4 regions of the Kitasatospora sp. NPDC058170 genome follow, and region 2 is predicted to be linked to each of the others. Evidence: riboswitches for the same ligand, from Rfam matches in the RefSeq annotation. Region 2 holds a riboswitch; each other region holds the start of a gene.

Region 1 (4,433 bases), on a different contig from region 2:
CGGAACCGACGACGCCCCCGGCACCCTCCGCGCCGTCGGCCCGGGTCGGATCGGTACGGCTCAGAGCCGGACCACCCCCGCGACGGGCATCGCGTTGACGCTCTCGTAGCGGACCTTGGCTCCCGGGTAGGGGGCGTGCACGATCACCCCGCCGCCGGCGTACATGCCGACGTGGTGCATGTCCCGGTAGAAGATCACCAGGTCTCCCGGTCGCGCGTCGGAGATGCTGACCCGCTGGCCGGCGAACGCCTGGGCCTGCGAGGTGCGCGGCAGGGTCACTCCGGCCTGCCGCCAGCTCCAGTACATCAGACCGGAGCAGTCGAAGGCGCGGGGGCCGGTGGATCCGTACAGATAGGGCGAACCGATCGTCCGCACGGCCGCCGCCAGCGCGGCGGCGCCCCGCTCGGAGGCGGGCGGCACGGTGCCGAGGTCGAGCCGGTCGGTCCCCCGGGTGGCGCGCTGCTCCGCCTCCCGGGCGTCCTGCGCCGCCATCCTGGCCCGCTCGGTGGCCCCCAGGCTGTTGAGCAGCCGCTGCGCCTTGGCCAGCCGCTGCTGGATCTGCTGCTTGCTCTCGGCGAGGGTGCGCCGGGTCTGCTCCAGCTCGGCCAGCTTGGCGGTGGTCTCGGTGCGCCGCTGGTCCAGCCTGCGCTGACGGGCCACCACCTCGTGCAGCGTCTCGTTCTGCCGCTCGGCGGCCTGGTCCAGGGTGCGGGCCTTGGTGAGGTAGCCCTCGGGGTTCGTGGAGAGCATCAGCTGGACGGTCTGCGCCATGCCGCCGCCCCGGTACTCGGCGCCGGCGACGGTGGCGAGGTCGCCGCGCAGCTGGTTGAGCTCGTCCTGGGCGACGGCGATCTGCTGCTGGAGCGCGCCGGTCTCGCCCTGCAGCCGCTGCTGGACGTCCTGGGCCGCGTTGACCTTCTCGGAGGCCTGCTCGGCCTCCTCGTACAGCTGCTCGACCTGGGCCTTGACGTCCTTGCGGCTCGACGGCCCGTCCGGCGACCCCGGGGCGGCCTGGGCGCTGCCGCCGGCCGTCACGCCCAGCGCGGTGGTGGCCGCCGCGGTGAGCACCAGCGCACGGGCGAGGACGTGTACACCTGACAGTTGGGGACGGCGGTGCACGGCCATGCGGTGGCGGTTCCAATCCTGCGGTCCGGCCCCGCCGCCACCCCCGGAACGGGCGGCTCGGGAAGCGGGAGTCCGGTGGCAGACGTTAGCGAGTCGCGGCGATCGAGTCCAAACCCCTCCCAACCCGAATATTTGACCCTCAATCGGACATCAGCTCGACCCGTCGGAAAAGCCGCAGGCCCGGCCTCCCGCGAGGGGAGACCGGGCCTGTCGGAGCCGATCGGGGATCAGAGGCGCACGATGACGGAGACCGGCATGTTGGAGGCCGCCTCGTAGCGGACCGAGGCACCCGGCTTGGGGGCGTGGATGACCTGGCCGCCGCCCACGTAGATGCCCACGTGGTGGTTGTCGCCGTAGAAGATCACCAGGTCGCCCGGCTGGGCGTCGGCGATGTTCGAGCCGATCCGGGTACCGGCACCGGCCTGCGCCTGCGAGGTGCGCGGCAGCGACACGCCGGCCTGGGCGTACGCCCAGCCGGTGAGGCCCGAGCAGTCGAAGGAGCTCGGACCGGTGGCGCCGTAGACGTACGGCGCGCCGAGCTTGCTCTCGGCGGCGGCGATCGCGGCGGCGGCGCGCGAGCTGTTGGCCGCGGGCGCGGCGGGCTTGGCCGGCGCGGCGGGCTTGGCCACCGGGGAGGACCCCTCGGACGGCGCGCTGATGTCGCTGCGGGGGGCGCTGTCGCGGGAGGCCCGCTCGGCGTCGGCCTTCGCCTTGGCCTCGGCCCTGGCGGCGTCCGCCTTGGCCTTCGCCTCGGCGGCGGCCTTGGCCTCGGCCTGGCGCAGCGCCTCGCGCTCCTGCTCGGTCAGCGTGTTGAGCAGGTCCTGGGCCTTGGCCAGCTTCGCCTGGACGTCCTCCTTGGACGCCTTCAGCTGCTGGGTGGTGGCCTCGAGCTCGCCGAGCTTGCCCTGGGCCTCGTTGCGGTCCTGGTCGAGCCTGCGCTGCTGCTCCTGCAGGTCCTTCAGCGCACCGGACTGGGTGCTGCTGGCCTGGGTCATCGCCCCGGCCTGGGTCAGGAAGTTGTCCGGGCTGGACGAGAGCATCAGCTGGACGGTCGGCGATATGCCGCCGTTGCGGTACTGCTCGCCGGCGAGCTCGGCGAGGCCGCCCTGGGCCTCGGTCACCGTGGCCTGCTGACGCGCCACCCTGTCCTGGAGCTCGCCGACCTGCTTCTGCAGCTCCTGCTGCTTGGCCTGCGCGCCGTTGTACTTCTCGGTGGCGACCTCGGCCTGCTCGTTGAGCTGGTCGACCTGCTCCTTGACCTGGTCCTTGGTCGGCGTCGGGTCGGCGTGGGCGCCGGACTGCGCGGAGAGGGCGACGGCCGCAGCGGCGGCGGCGGTCAGGATCGAGACGCGGGCGCGGCCGGCGGGCTTGGGACGACGATGGGACGCCACGAAGGCGGACTCCTTCTTCCTACATCCGCCTACCGGGTGAGCTGACGGGTTCGGGCTGGAAGCGCGCCCTACGACGCCTCACCGACCGTTCCACCGGTCGACCTGGCGCCGATTCACCCCGGAGGAACGTGTGGTTCCCCGGCTCCGGTCCACAGCGCCCCCGACTACTGGGCTCCCCGTCGGGCAGGAGACCTGCCCCGCTGCTTCACGAACTCGGCGGTAACCCCCGCCGCCACCCTGGCTGGGCGATCGACTGTGCGGTGGTTCGAATCCCGACCCTAGTGACAGAACCGTGATCCGTTCAAATCCTTGTCAGAAAAAAGACAGAACAAGTCCCAAGTTCATTTGTGAATATGACCGGGTGTGATCGCCGCCGTACGCGGAGCTGATCGATTCTCACCATGCGGCCGACAACCCCCGCCGATGGCGTGTCCCACATCACAGGGGCTCAAGCCAGGGGCGGGGCGTGCGGCGGGCGTGTCGATGCGTCAGCAAATGTCCGGATTGGAGGCATTGAGGCACATTGAGGCGGATTGGCCCCGCGGCGCCCGAGGGACCGTCAGACCCGGCGGATGGCGTTGATCTTCATCGCGTCGGCCTTCATCACCTTGACCACGTCACCGGTGTGCGGCGCGTGCACCACCATGCCGTTGCCGATGTACATCCCGACGTGGCTGCGGTCGTCGCGGTAGATGATGAGGTCGCCCGGCTGAGCCTCGGCCAGCGAGGGCACCCGGGAGCCGTAGTTGGCCTGCGCCTGCGAGGTGCGCGGCAGCGAGACGCCGGCCTTGCCGTACGCCCAGACCATCAGGCCGGAGCAGTCGAAGGTGTTCGGGCCGACGTCGCCCCAGCCGTACGGCGAACCCTGCTTGCTCATCGCGTTGGAGACGGCCGCCCCGGCGAACCCGGAGGCCTGCGGCAGGCTGCCGAGGTCGGCCCGGGCCGCGTCGCGCGAGGCCCGGTCGGTCTGCTGCTGGGCGGTCTTGAGGGCGGCCCGGTCCGCGGCGCTGAGCGAGTTCAGCAGCGCCTGGGCGTCCCGGAGCTTCTGGTTGACGTCCGCCTTGGCCTGGTTCAGTTCCTTGGTGGTGTTGTCCAGGGAGGCGAGGACGGCCGCGGCCTCGGTCTTCTGCTGGTCCAGACGGCGCTGCTGGTCCTGCAGCCCCTTGAGCGCCTCGGCCTGGCTGGAGCTGGCCTGCTGCACGCTGGAGGCCTTGTCCAGGTAGCCGGACGGGTCGGAGGAGAGCATCAGCTGCACGGACGGGTCGATGCCCCCGGTGCGGTACTGCGCGCCCGCCACCTCGGCCAGCCCGGCCTGAAGCTGGGTCATCTGGTCCTGACCCCGGGCCACCTGGTCCTGGAGCTGGTCCGCCTGCTTGCGCAGCTGGTCCGTCCGCTCCTTGGCGCCGTTGTACTTCTCCGCCGCCTGCTCCTGCTCCTCGTTCAGCTGGTCGATCTGCGCCTTCACGTCCTCTTTCTTGGACGGGTTGGGCGCAGCGTGGGCGCTGACCTGGGCGGAGAGGGCGACCGCGGTCGCTGCGGCGGCGGTGAGCACGGAGATCCGCGCGCGGCTCGCCTGCTTGGGACGGCGGTGGGAGGCCAAGGGGACTGCTCCTTCTTCCATCGGCCTCACCCGATTGAGTGAGAATCCGGAAAATAGGTTTGACGCCAGACCCTAGTGAAGATCACGGCATTGCGCCACTCCCCCGATGGCGTGAACCCCCGTCCACCGCCATGACTTCACGAGATCGCCACACCTTCGCAAACCGGCGGCTGACCAGGCGTCACTCCGTTTCCCCCCGGTGGCGGAGGGCTCAGGGACGGGCCAGCCGGTTCAGCAGCAGCACCGAGGCCACGGGGCGCGCGCCCGCCTTCCGCACGCCCTCCGCGACCTCCCGGTCGGTGGAGACCACCACCACC
Region 2 (4,433 bases):
GGCGAGGGAGATGATCCGCTCGCCTTCGGGCCCGGCCACGCAGAACAGGTCGATCGGGCCGAGGTGCTTCTCGGCGGTGTCGACCAGGGCGGCGACGTCGCTCGGGCGCCGGATGTCGGCGGACACGCCGACGACCGGGCAGCCCGGCCGGTCGAGCTCGGTGGCGAGGTCCTCCGCGATGCCGACCCGCTGGTCGGCGATGAGCGCCCCGGCGGTGCCGGCGGCGGTGAAGCGGCGGGCGAGGTCGGCACCCGACCCGCCTTCCAGTACGGCGATGACCACGACCGCCCCGGTTACCCGCATGCTGGGCTCCTCCCTGGTGGGCGACTCCGCACCGGCGCCCACGATTTCCGTCGGAGGATCGTAGGCAGGTCCTGACCCTCCGCAACAGGGATTACCCCTCAGGTGACCAGGCTCACGCCTCACGATCGTCGATCATCCACCGGATACGGTCGTCGCATGCCAGTTCAGCCCGATTCCGACCAGCCGAGCGGGGGCCGGCCGAGCCAGGCCCAGCCGAGCCCGTCGGCGCCCGTCTCCCCGGCCCCCGCCTGCCCGGTCTCCGCTTCCCCCAGCTCGGACGCCCCCAGCTCGGACGCCCCCACCTCGGAGCCCCCCACCTCGGAGCCCCCCACCTCGGAGACCTCTATCTCCGATGCTTCCGAGGCCGCCACCTCCGAGGCCGCCACCTCCGACACTCCCCGCCCCCCGCTCTTCACGTGGGAGTTCGCCGCCGACCCGTACCCGGCGTACGCATGGCTGCGCGAGCACGCGCCGGTGCACCGCACCACCCTGCCGAGCGGGGTGGATGCCTGGCTGGTGACCAGGTACGTCGACGCCCGGCAGGCCCTCGCCGACAGCCGGCTCTCCAAGAACCCCGCCCACCACAGCGGGCAGGCGCACCGCACCGGACGGGTCGGCATCCCGGGCGAGCGCCAGGCCGATCTGATGACCCACCTGCTGAACATCGACCCGCCGGACCACACCCGGCTGCGCCGCCTGGTGTCGAAGGCGTTCACGCCGCGCCGGGTCGCCGAGTTCGAGCCCCGGGTGCAACAGCTCACCGACCGGCTGATCGACGGCTTCGCGCAGCGCGGCTCGGCGGACCTGATCCACGAGTTCGCCTTCCCGCTGCCGATCTACGCGATCTGCGACCTGCTCGGCGTGCCGCCCGAGGACCAGGACGACTTCCGGGACTGGGCCGGGATGATGATCCGCCACGGCGGGGGCCCGCGCGGCGGGGTGGCGCGTGCGGTCAAGCGGATGCGGGCGTACCTGGCGGACCTGATCCACCGCAAGCGGGCGGACCTCGGCGACGACCTGATCTCCGGCCTGATCCGCGCCAGCGACCACGGTGAGCACCTGACCGAGAACGAGGCCGCGGCGATGTGCTTCGTGCTCCTGTTCGCCGGCTTCGAGACGACCATCAACCTCATCGGCAACGGCATGTACGCGCTGTTCCGGAACCCGGACCAGCGGGCGCTGCTGCAGGGGTCGATCGCCCGCGGCGAGACCGGCCTGCTGGATACCGGTATCGAGGAACTGCTGCGCTACGACGGGCCGGTGGAGCTGGCGACCTGGCGCTTCGCGACCAGCCCGCTGACCATCGGCGGGGTGGAGATCCCGGTCGGCGACCCGGTGCTGGTGGTGCTCGCGGCGGCGGACCGGGACCCGGCGCGGTTCGCCGACGAGAACACCCTCGACCTGGCCCGCGCCGACAACCCGCACCTGGGCTTCGGCCACGGCATCCATTACTGCATCGGCGCCCCGCTGGCCCGGCTGGAGGGACGCGCCGCACTGTCCACCCTGTTCACCCGGCTGCCCGATCTGCGGCTCGCCGAAAGCCCGGAGAACCTGCGCTGGCGGGGTGGTCTGATCATGCGGGGGCTTCGCGAACTGCCGGTGGAATTCACACCGGAGATCCCGGTCGACGCATCGGCCGACACGCCGTCCGAAACCCCGTCCGAAACCCGGTCCGAGACCTCGACGCGCTGACGGGGAGTCGCCAGTACGCCTGCGTGGCCGATCTGAACCGCCATCAATCCGGACATACCGGCTCCGTTGGTAGGCGATCGGCCACGCGTCGTAATTTCCATGTGATATCTGCGATATGAGCTTGTGATTGATGTGAGGATCTGTCTACTCTCCCTGGAGTTCGCAGCTGCGGACCTCGTGTGCGGAACGCCGAATCCTGCCCGCCGCATCACGGGAAACCGACCAGACCCTTGGGCAGGGGCGGGGGACCCAGGTTTAGCGCCGTTCCCCACGGCTTGGGGTGAAGCCGCCCGCGCGGGCTGACAGCCTTCCGCGCGACGCGGCCGGGCCACCTCCCGGTCCGAACCCGACAGCTCACCTCGCAGGCGTGCGGAGAGGGACACCTTCATGCTGTTCGTTGGAACTGGCCGTCACCGTCGTCGCACCCAGACCGAGAAGGCCATCGCCGTCGCGGGCGTGGCGGGCGTCGGACTCGCGTTGCCGCTCCTCTCCGCCACCGGCGCCTCGGCGGCCCCCGTCTCCACCTGGGACGCGGTCGCGCAGTGCGAGAGCGGTGGCAACTGGAGCATCAACACCGGTAACGGCTTCTACGGCGGCCTGCAGTTCACCCCCAGCACCTGGAAGGCGTACGGCGGCGGCTCCTACGCCCCGCAGGCCAACCAGGCCAGCAAGGCCCAGCAGATCTCCGTGGCCGAGAAGGTCCTCGCCTCGCAGGGCCCGGGCGCCTGGCCCGTCTGCTCGCAGAAGGCCGGTCTGAGCAAGGGTGGCGCGCCCGCCTCGGTCGACACCTCGACGGACGCCGGCCCCGCCGCCCCGAAGCCGGTTCAGAAGCCTGCCGCCCAGCAGCCGGTGGCCCCCAAGCCGGTCCAGAAGCCGGCCGCCCAGAAGCCCGCAGCCCAGCAGCCGGTGCAGCAGTACACCCAGGCCCCCGGCCCCTCCGGCCAGTCCGGCTGGGACGCCGACGCCAAGGTGTTCTGGTACCAGAACAACGGCGCCTGGTACTGGACCAGCCACCAGAGCGTCTACCAGCAGTACGCCGGCCAGGCCGGGCACCAGGGCGGGAACCAGGGCGCCCGCCCGGCGGCCGCCCCCGCCGCCCAGGCCGCCGCGCCGAGGAGCGGTCACGGCTACACCGTCCAGTCCGGCGACACGCTGTCCACCATCGCCGCCGGTCAGAACCTCTCCGGCGGCTGGCAGGCCCTGTACGACGGCAACCGCGGCACCGTCGGCGGCGACCCGGACCTGATCGTCCCCGGCCAGGTGCTCACCCTCGGCTGACCCCCGCACCCCGGCCGGCCGCACCCGCACCCGCGGTAGTACTCGCACCCGCGGCAGCGCAACCGCCGGCGCTGCGGCCGCGAATGCCGCAAGCGCGAACGCGGCGTCACGAAGGGGGCCGGGTTCGGCCCCCTTCGTCCGCCTCTGGGTGCATCCCATGGGGCAACCAGGTGAACTACCGGTGGGTAGCCAGGCCACACGCTGAGACGGGACCGAGGCCGACGTGGCCCTGGGAGCCCGTGCGGTTAGGCTCTGGTTCGTAACGACTCCGCAATCGTCCCGCCGACAGCACCACCGTCAGCCGGACCCCTGCTTCCGCTAGGAGATGCCTCGTGCCGTCCATCGATGTCGTCGTAGCCCGTGAGATTCTCGACTCGCGTGGCAACCCCACGGTCGAGGTCGAGGTCGGCCTCGACGACGGCAGCACCGGCCGTGCCGCTGTCCCGTCGGGTGCCTCCACCGGGGCCTTCGAGGCCCTGGAGCTCCGCGACGGTGACAAGAACCGCTACTTCGGCAAGGGCGTGGAGAAGGCCGTCCTGGCCGTCATCGAGCAGATCGGCCCGGAGCTGGTGGGCTACGACGCCACCGAGCAGCGCCTGATCGACCAGGCCATGCTCGACCTGGACGCCACCCCGGACAAGTCCTCGCTCGGCGCCAACGCCATCCTGGGCGTCTCGCTGGCCGTCGCGCACGCCGCCTCCGAGGCCAGCGACCTGCCGCTGTTCCGCTACCTGGGCGGCCCGAACGCGCACGTCCTGCCCGTCCCGATGATGAACATCCTCAACGGCGGCTCGCACGCGGACTCCAACGTCGACATCCAGGAGTTCATGATCGCCCCGATCGGCGCGGAGTCCTTCTCCGAGGCCGTCCGCTGGGGCGTCGAGGTCTACCACACGCTCAAGGGCGTGCTGAAGGAGCGCGGCCTGTCCACCGGCCTCGGCGACGAGGGCGGCTTCGCGCCGAACCTGGACAGCAACCGCGAGGCCCTGGACCTCATCACCGAGGCCATCAAGAAGGCCGGCTACGTGCCCGGCAAGGACATCGCGCTCGCCCTGGACGTCGCCGCCTCCGAGTTCTACAAGGACGGCGCCTACCAGTTCGAGGGCAAGGCGATCTCCGCCGCCGAGCTCATCGAGTACTACGCCGAGCTGGTCGCCGCG
Region 3 (4,433 bases), on a different contig from region 2:
CAGCGCAGCCGCTTGCCGTCGGCCGAGTAGGCGTTGCGGAACGCCGCGCCGTTGTCGACCTGGAAGAGGTAGGTGCGGCCGGCGAAGGCGGGCAGGGACGCGGTCATGGCTGGGCTGGTCCTCGTTGTCTCGTGCGATGCGTACAGGTGGACTTCCAACCTATCCGACCGGGTGACGTTCCCGGCGGACTTCCCGGCGGAGTTCACGGCGCCCGTCGACGCGCCCGCCCGCCGCCCCGCCCGGCACCGGCCGCCCCCCCGAACCGCCGCGCCGAACCGCCGCTCACTGCCCGAGCACCGGCCCGTGCAGCACCGTCCCCGCCACCTTCGCCGCGGCCAGATCGGCCCGCAGCCGGTCCGCCATGAACTTGTTGGCCACCAGCACGGTCGGCGCGGCGGGCAGCTTCGCGATGGTGTTCTTCAGGTCCTGCAGCATCTTCTGGTACTGCTCCGCCGTCGGCTGCCAGGAGACCTTGACGGTGTAGACGTCGTACAGCGCCCGCATCTCGCCGCCCCGGCGCAGCAGCAGCTCGGCGACGAAGGTGGACCGCAGGTTCTGGTAGGAGTCGTCCGAGTAGAGGGCGATCAGCGGCCCGCCGTTCGCCCGGGCGAGGTCGCGCTCCACCAGGGTGGTGGCGAACGGCGCGAGGTCGCTGTGCCCGTCGCCGTGGCCCCAGACCACCAGCGGGTTGGTGTACCAGGCCGCGGGCTTGGTCCAGGCGCTCAGGACGCCCCACTGGACGCCGGCGAAGAGGCTCAGCGCGGTGGCCACCGCGAGCACCGACAGGCCGGCCTCGCCGCCGCGGCGCAGCAGCGCCGGACGGGACGTGCCGCGCGGCGGGGCGGGGGAGGGGCGCAGCAGCAGTCCGACCGCGCCGATCGACATCAGGCCGATCACCACACCGGCGGCGGCGATCTTCTCGAAGTAGTACGAGTAGTAGCCGATGGTGTGCAGCTGCCACCACCCGAAGCCGCCGATCACCAGGCCCGCCCCGACGACCAGCACCAGCAGCGCCTGACCGGCGGCGGTGCGCCGGGTGGCCCGGCCGAGCGCGCCGAGCAGGGCGAGCAGCCCGCCGCCGAGCAACAGCACGCGGTCGGCGCCGACCATCGGTCCGGCCAGGTTCGAGGTGCCGGCGACGTCGAGGTCGGAGAGCACCGACACCGCACTGGGCAGCGCCGCCACTCCCAGCCCCGCGAGCAGGACGAGGGCGGTCGAGCGCCACCGGCCGGCGAAACGGCGCCGGTTGACCAGCACCCCGGCCGCCACGGCGAGGCCGACGAAGACCCCGTACAGGTTGTAGACGTAGGTGACGGTGATCAGGCCGGCCACGGCGGTCAGCAGGTGTTCGGTGTGCCCCATGGCCGGCCGTACCGCCAGCGGGAGGGCGACGGCGAGGAAGAGCAGACCGATGATCGTGGAGTCGAAGCCGTGTCCGACCAGGTCGGAGTAGTTGCCGGCGAGCATCAGCGAGGCCACGGTCGCGCAGGCGGCGGCGGCCTGCCAGCCGCGCAGCCGCGGGCCGCCGATCCACCGGGCCGCCCAGACCAGGGCGGCGCAGAGCAGCGCGTAGGCGGCCAGTACGTAGAGGAAGTAGCGGTTCATCGCGTCGAGCGCCGCACCGGGCGCGGTGGAGGAGCGGACCAGGGCGTCGACCCAGGCCAGCAGGAAGTGCGACCCCTGCGGGTACACCGCCTCGGCCGGGGTCATCATGTACGTCCTGGCCTGCTCCTGGTGCAGGAAGGCGTAGCCGCCGACGTGCCGGATGCCCTCGAAGTAGGAGAAGTGCCCGAGCCGGTCCTCGGCGGTGGCGATGTACGCCACCCGCTCGGTGAGCGACTTGCCCGCCACCGCGTGGTGCAGGTAGTACCAGACGCCGGTCGCGGTACCCGCCACCAGCAGGTCCGTCCCGCGCAGGCGCAGCGGCAGCCGCGGACGCCGGTCGGCCAGCCAGCCGGCCAGGCAGACGGTGCTGAGCAGCACCCCGGCGGTCGGCACCGGGTGGATGCCCCACGGCCAGACCGAGAAGAGCAGCCCGAAGGCCATCACGCCGGCGGCGGTGATCAGGCCGGCCGCGAAGAGCCGGTCGACCAGGCCGCCGCCGACCCGGATCAGTGAGGCCACGGCCAGCACCAGGACCGGCAGCAGCGCCAGGTCCAGCCCGGCCGGGTGCAGTGCGAGCGGAAGCAGCCAGGACGCCGCGAGGAGTCCGGCGAGCAGCGGGAGGCGGCGCCGCGGCGTCCCGCCCTCCTGGGGAGGGAGCTCTCCGGTGAACGGTGGAGCATCCGACGGTCGGTCCAGTACGGCAGACGAAAAGGCCATCGCGAAAGAGCGCTCTCTTCGATCGGGTCCTGCGTGTTCGCACCCCCCCGTCAGGACGCGATCCGGCCAGCACCCGTGGGTACACGACCTTCAAGGCGACATCATAAGCGCCACCGAACGCACACATGTACGAGGGTCCGGTCGGTGGACGCCCGTCCCGCCCCGGCCTGACCCGCCCGACCCGGTGTGAGCTGTGCGACAACCGCTCCCGATTCCTTGGCGCCGTCCGGACGGCCTGCCTAGCCTGCACGAGTCGTCCGCCCTCGCGGACCCCGCCGTCGGGACGCCGAGTCCTGTCCACCCGACGGCGTGCAACCGAGCACCACAGCGGACGGGAGCGGGGGACCCAAGGTCAGTGCCCGACCCGTGCGCTCCCGCGTACGGGCCGTGGCTAGGGGTGAAGCCGCTCCACAGGCGGCCGGGCAACCTCAGCCCGAACCCGACAGCTCACCTCGCAGGCGTGGCAGAGGAAACCCCATGCAGAAGCCTGCCCGGCGCACCGCACCGCGCCATGCCCGCCCCACCCACCGAGGCCGCAGGGCCGCCGTCGCCGCCACCGGCGCGCTCGCCATCAGCGGCGCCGGCCTGCTCGGCGTCCCGGCGCTCACCGGCGCCCAGGCGGCCACCGTGCCGACCGTCACCCAGGACAAGCTCGCCCCGGCCGCGATGGTCGCCGGCAAGGCCTCCGCGGCCTCGCTGACCGTGCACTCCTCGGCCTGCTTCACGGCCAAGACCGTCGGCGTGGGCGTCCGCGACGCGGCCGGCCGCAACCTCGACTTCCCCGGCAACCGCTCCAACGCGCAGATCTGCCCCACCGGCCTGTCGATCACCACCGGTACCCGCACCCTGCCCGCCGGGACGTACACCCAGTTCGGCTTCTGGCAGGACTCGGCCGGGGCCTGGCACAACCTGCCGTCCCAGAAGCTGGTGGTCTCCACCGCCACGGCCACCCCGACCCCCACCCCGACCCCCACCCCTGCGCCGACGTCCACGCCGACCCCCACCCCGGCGCCGACCGGCACGCCCACCACCGGCACGCCCACCACCGGTGCGCCGGTCGCGGGCAAGAGTCTGGCCTGGTCCGACGAGTTCAACACCCTCGCCCTGGGCTCGCGCTGGACCGCCGACAAGAGCAGCTCGTACCACTACGGCGACCACAACCCCAACGACAACAAGCTCGACTGGCTGAACAAGAACAACGTCGCCGTCTCCGGCGGCGCCGCCACCTTCACCGCCAAGCCGAGCAGCCACACCCTGGAGAACGGCAAGCAGGCCTGGGACACCGGGCTGCTCACCACCGAGTACTCCAGCGAGGGCTTCAAGGTGAAGACCGGCGACTACGTCGAGACCCGGGTCAAGCTCCCGGCCGGCACCGGTGCCTGGCCGGCGCTGTGGACGTGGAACGGCACCAGCGGCAACCACGGCGAGATCGACACCTTCGAGTACCACTCGGACAACGCCAACCTGCTGGAGCTGACCAACCACGTCAACGCCGACCACAAGTACGTCACCGACGCGAAGGCGATCGCCCACGACCAGTGGGTCACCGTCGGCACCCAGTACGGCGCCAACTCGGTCGACTGGTACATCAACGGGGTGAAGGTCTTCGCGGACGGCAAGGGCGTCGGCGCCAACTGGTCGGCCTACCTGATCCTCAACCTCTCCCTGAGCGCGGGGCAGTACCACCCCGCGCCGCAGGGAACGGCTCCGATCACCTTCGCCGCGGACTACGTCCGCGTCTACCGCTAGTGCCGGCCGTGGAGACCGTCCGCCCCGTCAGGAGCGGACGGTCTCCACGACCTGGATCGTGAACGGCTCGCGGTTGTTGTTTTCCTTCTGGTCGTCGTCGCTACGCACCGCGACATAGCCGCCGGTCAGCTCGCCGAGCGGGACGGTGGGGGCCAGCCGCAGCGGGATCAGCGCCGTTGCGCTGTCGTACGCCGGCAGACCCGCCGGGAAGACGCAGCGCACCCGGTGGCCGTTCTGGATCACCTGGCAGTCCTCGGGGAAGAACGGCTCCTCCGGCGTGACGCCCTCCGGCAGGGTGACCGTCACCCGGAACGACGAAGCGGTCCGGTCCGGGCCGAGGTTGGCGATGAAGGCGTGGAGCG
Region 4 (4,433 bases), on a different contig from region 2:
CCCGCTACCCGCTGCGCGGGATCAAGGGTCCGGTCGGCACCGCCCAGGACATGCTGGACCTGCTCGGCGGCGACACCGACAAGCTCGCCGAGCTGGAGCGCCGGGTGGCCGGCCACCTGGGCTTCGACAACGTGTTCACCAGCGTCGGCCAGGTCTACCCGCGCTCGCTGGACTTCGAGGTGCTGACGGCACTCGTCCAGCTCTCCGCCGCGCCCTCCAGCCTGGCCAAGACCATCCGGCTGATGGCCGGCCACGAGCTGGTCACCGAGGGCTTCAAGGAGGGCCAGGTCGGCTCCTCCGCGATGCCGCACAAGATGAACACCCGCTCCTGCGAGCGCGTCAACGGCCTGGCCGTCATCCTGCGCGGCTACGCCTCGATGACCGCCGAGCTCGGCGGCGACCAGTGGAACGAGGGCGATGTCTCCTGCTCGGTGGTCCGCCGGGTCGCGCTGCCGGACGCCTTCTTCGCGTTCGACGGCCTGCTGGAGACCTTCCTGACCGTCCTCGACGAGTTCGGCGCCTTCCCCGCCGTGATCGAGGCCGAGCTGGACCGCTACCTGCCGTTCCTCGCCACCACCAAGGTGCTGATGGGGGCGGTGCGCGCGGGCGTCGGCCGGGAGACCGGGCACGAGGTCATCAAGGAGCACGCCGTCGCCTCCGCGCTGGCGATGCGGGCCGGTGCGCGGGAGAACGAGCTGCTGGACCGGCTCGCCGCCGACGAGCGGATCCCGCTGGACCGGGCCGCGCTGGACGCGCTGCTCGCCGACCGGCTGTCCTTCACCGGTGCGGCCGGTGCCCAGGTCGCCGAGGTGGTCCGCCGGATCGAGGCCGTCGCGGCCGCGTACCCCGAGGCCGCCAAGTACGCCCCGGGTGACATTCTCTGACGATTCGTCAGCCTGTCGAAGGCCCCGTCGCCGGTCCGGTGGCGGGGCCTTCGCCGTGCCGCGCCGCGAGGTGGCCCGGGTCCAGCGGTGGGCCGTTGGTGCTGCAGGTCCACTGGCAGTCCGGCTCGGCCACCGGGTGGTCCTCGGTGGCCAGCACGTTGCCCCGGACGGAGGTGAAGGCCACCACCGCGCCGGCGACCAGCAGCCCGGCGCAGATCAGCATCGAGGTGTGGAAGGCCGAGTCCACCGAGGCCGGGACCTGGTAGGCGTCGCCGCTCAGGCCGGCCAGTGCCGGCAGGGCGGCGACCGCGAGCAGGCCTGCCGCGCGGGCGGCCGCGTTGTTGACGCCGCTGGCGATGCCCGCGTGACGGACCTCCACCGCGGCCAGCACGGTGGCGGTCAGCGGCGCCACCAGCAGGACCATCCCGCAGCCCATCACGGTGACGGCGGGCAGGACGTCCGTCCAGTAGGAGGCGTCCGGCCCGATCCGCAGCATCATCAGCACGCCGGCCGCGCAGAGCAGCGGGCCGACGGTGAGCGGCAGCTGCGGCCCGATCCGCTTGCCCAGCCGGCCGGCCCGCGCGGACAGCGCCAGCATCAGCACGGTGATCGGCACCAGGGCCAGCCCGGAGACCAGGGGGGAGAAGCCCGAGACGATCTGCAGCTGGACGACCAGGAGGAAGAAGACGCCGCTGAAGGCCGCGTACACGCAGAGGGTGACCAGGTTGACGGCGGTGAACAGCCGGGAGGAGAAGAGGCCGAGCGGCAGCATCGGCTCCGCGGTGCGGCGCTCGACGGCGACGAAGGCCGCGCCGAGCGCGAGGCCGGCCGCGCCGGTCACCCAGACCCCGGGGGAGAGTCCGCTGCCCGCGGCCGTCAGCGCGTAGGTGACCGCGCCGAGGGCGAGCGCGGCCAGTGCGGCGCCGAGCACGTCGAACCGCCCGGTGGCGCTCTCGTCCCGGCTCTCCGGGACGTGCCGGGACGCGACCGCGACCACCAGGACGGCGAGCGGCACGTTCAAGAGGAAGATCCACCGCCAGCCCGGGCCGTCCACCAGCCAGCCGCCGAGGAAGGGCCCGATCGCGGCCGACACCCCGCCGAGGCCGGACCAGAGGCCGACCGCGGCCGAGCGGTCGTCCGGGTGGAAGACGGCCTGGAGCATCGCCAGTGAGCCGGGGGTGAGCAGTGCCCCGCCGATGCCCTGGACGGCCCGGGCGGCGATCAGCACCCCGATGGTGGGCGCGGCGGCGCAGGCCGCGGAGGCGAGTGCGAACCAGACCACGCCGAGCAGGAAGACCCGGCGCCGCCCGTAGCGGTCGCCGAGCGCCCCGCCGAGCAGGATCAGCCCGGCCAGGGTGAGCAGATAGGCGTTGAGCGTCCACTGCAGGGCGGCGAGCGGAGCACCGAGATCGGTGCCGATCCGGGGCAGGGCGACGTTCACCACCGTGCCGTCGAGCATCGCCATGCTGGAGCCGAGCACGGTCGCCAGTAGTACCCAGCGTCCCTGCGCGGTGCCCAGGCGCAGGGTGCCGGCCTCGGAGGTGGCCACGGCCTGATCGTGCGCCCCGGGGGCCGACGTGACAAGGCTCACCGGCGGTGTGTCGGCGGATGGCTTTCCGTGCGTGATCGCATGCGCACCGGTCATGAAATGGACGGAACGTGGTCGAACGATCGCGGGCGGTCAATGGATTGTGTGCGCACCGCACAGCCGATCATTCGGAGCGTCACGGTGCCCCCGGCTTTTGTTGCGGGTTCAAGAGATCGACATTGCTTCACCCGGACGGATGGGTTTTAGTTCAGCGACCGCCCGGCATTGGCCCGGGTGGCCACCGGGTGGAACGCCTAGTCCTGCCGCTGCCCGGTGGTACGAACTGAACTCTGTTCGGCAGGAGCGGGGGACCCAAAGGTAAGTCGCCGGACCGGAATTCACGGTCCGGCTTGGGGTGAAGCCGCACGTGCGGCCGGGCAACTCCAGCCCGAACCCGACAGCTCACCTCGCAGGCGTCGGAGAGGAAATACCCCATGCCCGCACAGGCTCGTCGTATCGCCCTGCCCCGCGCCGTCCGCATCGGTATCGCCACCGCCGTCACCGGCGCCGCGTTCGCCCTCCCGCTGGTGACCACCATCAGCGCCCAGGCCCACACCGCTCCGGCCGCCAAGACCGAGCAGACCAGCACCTGGACCGGCGCCACCAGCGTCGACGCCACCCCGGCCGCCGCGCAGCAGGCCGCCCCGGCCGCGGCTCCGGCCGCCGCCCAGGCCGACCAGAGCTACAAGGTCGTCGGCGGGGACACCCTGTCGAAGATCGCCGATGCCAAGAACGTCGAGGGCGGCTGGCAGGCGCTGTACGAGCACAACCGCTCGGTCATCGGTGCCAACCCGAACCTGATCTTCCCGGGTCAGCACCTCGCGCTGGCCGCCAAGGCCGCCGCCGCTCCGGCCGCCGCCGAGGCCGCCAAGCCGGCCGCTCCGGCCGCCAAGCCGCAGACCTCGCAGGACTCGGTCAAGCCGGCCGCGAAGGCCGAGGCCCCGAAGCCGGTCCAGGCCGCCAAGCCGGCCCAGGCCCCGGCCACCAAGCCGGCCGCCCCCGCCGCGAAGCCGGCCGCCCCGGCCGCCACCCCGGCCCCGGCCGCCGTCGCCAGCACCTCCGGCTACGTCTCCCCGGTCGCCAACCCGAAGCTCGGCACCGCCTACGGCGTGGCCGGCTCGATGTGGTCCTCCGGCCACCACACCGGCGCCGACTTCGTCGCCTCCACCGGTACCCCGCTGCGCGCCATCGCGGCCGGCACCGTGGTGAAGGCCGGCAACGGCGGCGCCTACGGCAACGAGGTCGAGATCAAGCTCGCCGACGGCAAGTACGCCCAGTACGCGCACCTGTCCTCGATCGGTGTCTCGATCGGCCAGACCGTGACCGCCGGTCAGCAGATCGGCCTGTCGGGCGCGACCGGCAACGTGACCGGCCCGCACCTGCACTTCGAGATCCGCACCGGCTCGGAGTACGGCTCCGACATCGACCCGATCGCCTACCTGCGCGCCCACGGCGTCAGCATCTGATCGGTCGCCCCCGCTGACCGGTCGGCTCCGACCGGTCGGCCCTGATCGGCCGCTTTCGGGCGGCCCTCGGAGCACCGCTGGATGCGGGGCGAACGACCTCCGGGATGGTCATGTCGGGTGACCGCTCGACCGGGGAATCGCCGCACCACAGCGGCACCACGGGCGCGGGACACGCCCAGGCCGGCCCGGTTCGCGAACCTCCTTCGCGAGCCGGGCCGGCCGCTGTCGTTTCCGGGTGCGTTCATGTTCGGCGTGACGGTCCGTCATGTCCTGATGCCTGTAAGCCTGTCCGCCCGCTCATCGGCCGGACAGGACCTAGTGCCGCGTCAGGCAACTTTTGCCCGTCAAGGAGCGGCGTCCGGTGCGTGCTATCGGCGTGCCGGCCGGAAGTCCTCGTACTGGACGTACTTGGGCTTTCGGCCGGTGCGGCGAGAGTGCGTGCCGGGCGTCGTGACGGGGCGAAGGTTGCCTGACGCGGCACTAGTTCCGGTGGGC

What was found. A riboswitch is a leader RNA that binds a small molecule or an ion and turns the genes downstream of it on or off. The one in region 2 is predicted to bind cyclic di-AMP.
Region 1: it holds a riboswitch for cyclic di-AMP, as region 2 does, so the genes downstream of both, ACFVVX_RS02145 (NlpC/P60 family protein) here and ACFVVX_RS35955 (transglycosylase family protein) in region 2, are expected to answer to the same signal.
Region 3: it holds a riboswitch for cyclic di-AMP, as region 2 does, so the genes downstream of both, ACFVVX_RS16335 (family 16 glycosylhydrolase) here and ACFVVX_RS35955 (transglycosylase family protein) in region 2, are expected to answer to the same signal.
Region 4: it holds a riboswitch for cyclic di-AMP, as region 2 does, so the genes downstream of both, ACFVVX_RS24905 (peptidoglycan DD-metalloendopeptidase family protein) here and ACFVVX_RS35955 (transglycosylase family protein) in region 2, are expected to answer to the same signal.

Annotation. Positions count from the first base shown of each region.
Region 1 covers NZ_JBHVUV010000001.1:466,912-471,344, reverse strand. The annotation lists gene ACFVVX_RS02150 (NlpC/P60 family protein) at 61-1,125, opposite strand; gene ACFVVX_RS02145 (NlpC/P60 family protein) at 1,353-2,516, opposite strand; cyclic di-AMP (ydaO/yuaA leader) riboswitch at 2,527-2,683, opposite strand; gene ACFVVX_RS02140 (NlpC/P60 family protein) at 3,076-4,116, opposite strand; gene ACFVVX_RS02135 (NYN domain-containing protein) at 4,328-4,433, opposite strand, start outside.
Region 2 covers NZ_JBHVUV010000052.1:22,318-26,750, forward strand. The annotation lists gene ACFVVX_RS35945 (SDR family NAD(P)-dependent oxidoreductase) at 1-303, opposite strand, end outside; gene ACFVVX_RS35950 (cytochrome P450) at 460-1,995, shown strand; cyclic di-AMP (ydaO/yuaA leader) riboswitch at 2,206-2,377, shown strand; gene ACFVVX_RS35955 (transglycosylase family protein) at 2,383-3,273, shown strand; gene eno (phosphopyruvate hydratase) at 3,606-4,433, shown strand, end outside.
Region 3 covers NZ_JBHVUV010000013.1:29,441-33,873, forward strand. The annotation lists gene ACFVVX_RS16325 (MoaF N-terminal domain-containing protein) at 1-107, opposite strand, end outside; gene ACFVVX_RS16330 (hypothetical protein) at 283-2,322, opposite strand; cyclic di-AMP (ydaO/yuaA leader) riboswitch at 2,633-2,798, shown strand; gene ACFVVX_RS16335 (family 16 glycosylhydrolase) at 2,800-4,071, shown strand; gene ACFVVX_RS16340 (hypothetical protein) at 4,099-4,433, opposite strand, start outside.
Region 4 covers NZ_JBHVUV010000022.1:151,077-155,509, reverse strand. The annotation lists gene purB (adenylosuccinate lyase) at 1-884, shown strand, start outside; gene ACFVVX_RS24910 (MFS transporter) at 892-2,433, opposite strand; cyclic di-AMP (ydaO/yuaA leader) riboswitch at 2,744-2,903, shown strand; gene ACFVVX_RS24905 (peptidoglycan DD-metalloendopeptidase family protein) at 2,907-3,938, shown strand; gene ACFVVX_RS24900 (DUF2470 domain-containing protein) at 4,419-4,433, opposite strand, start outside.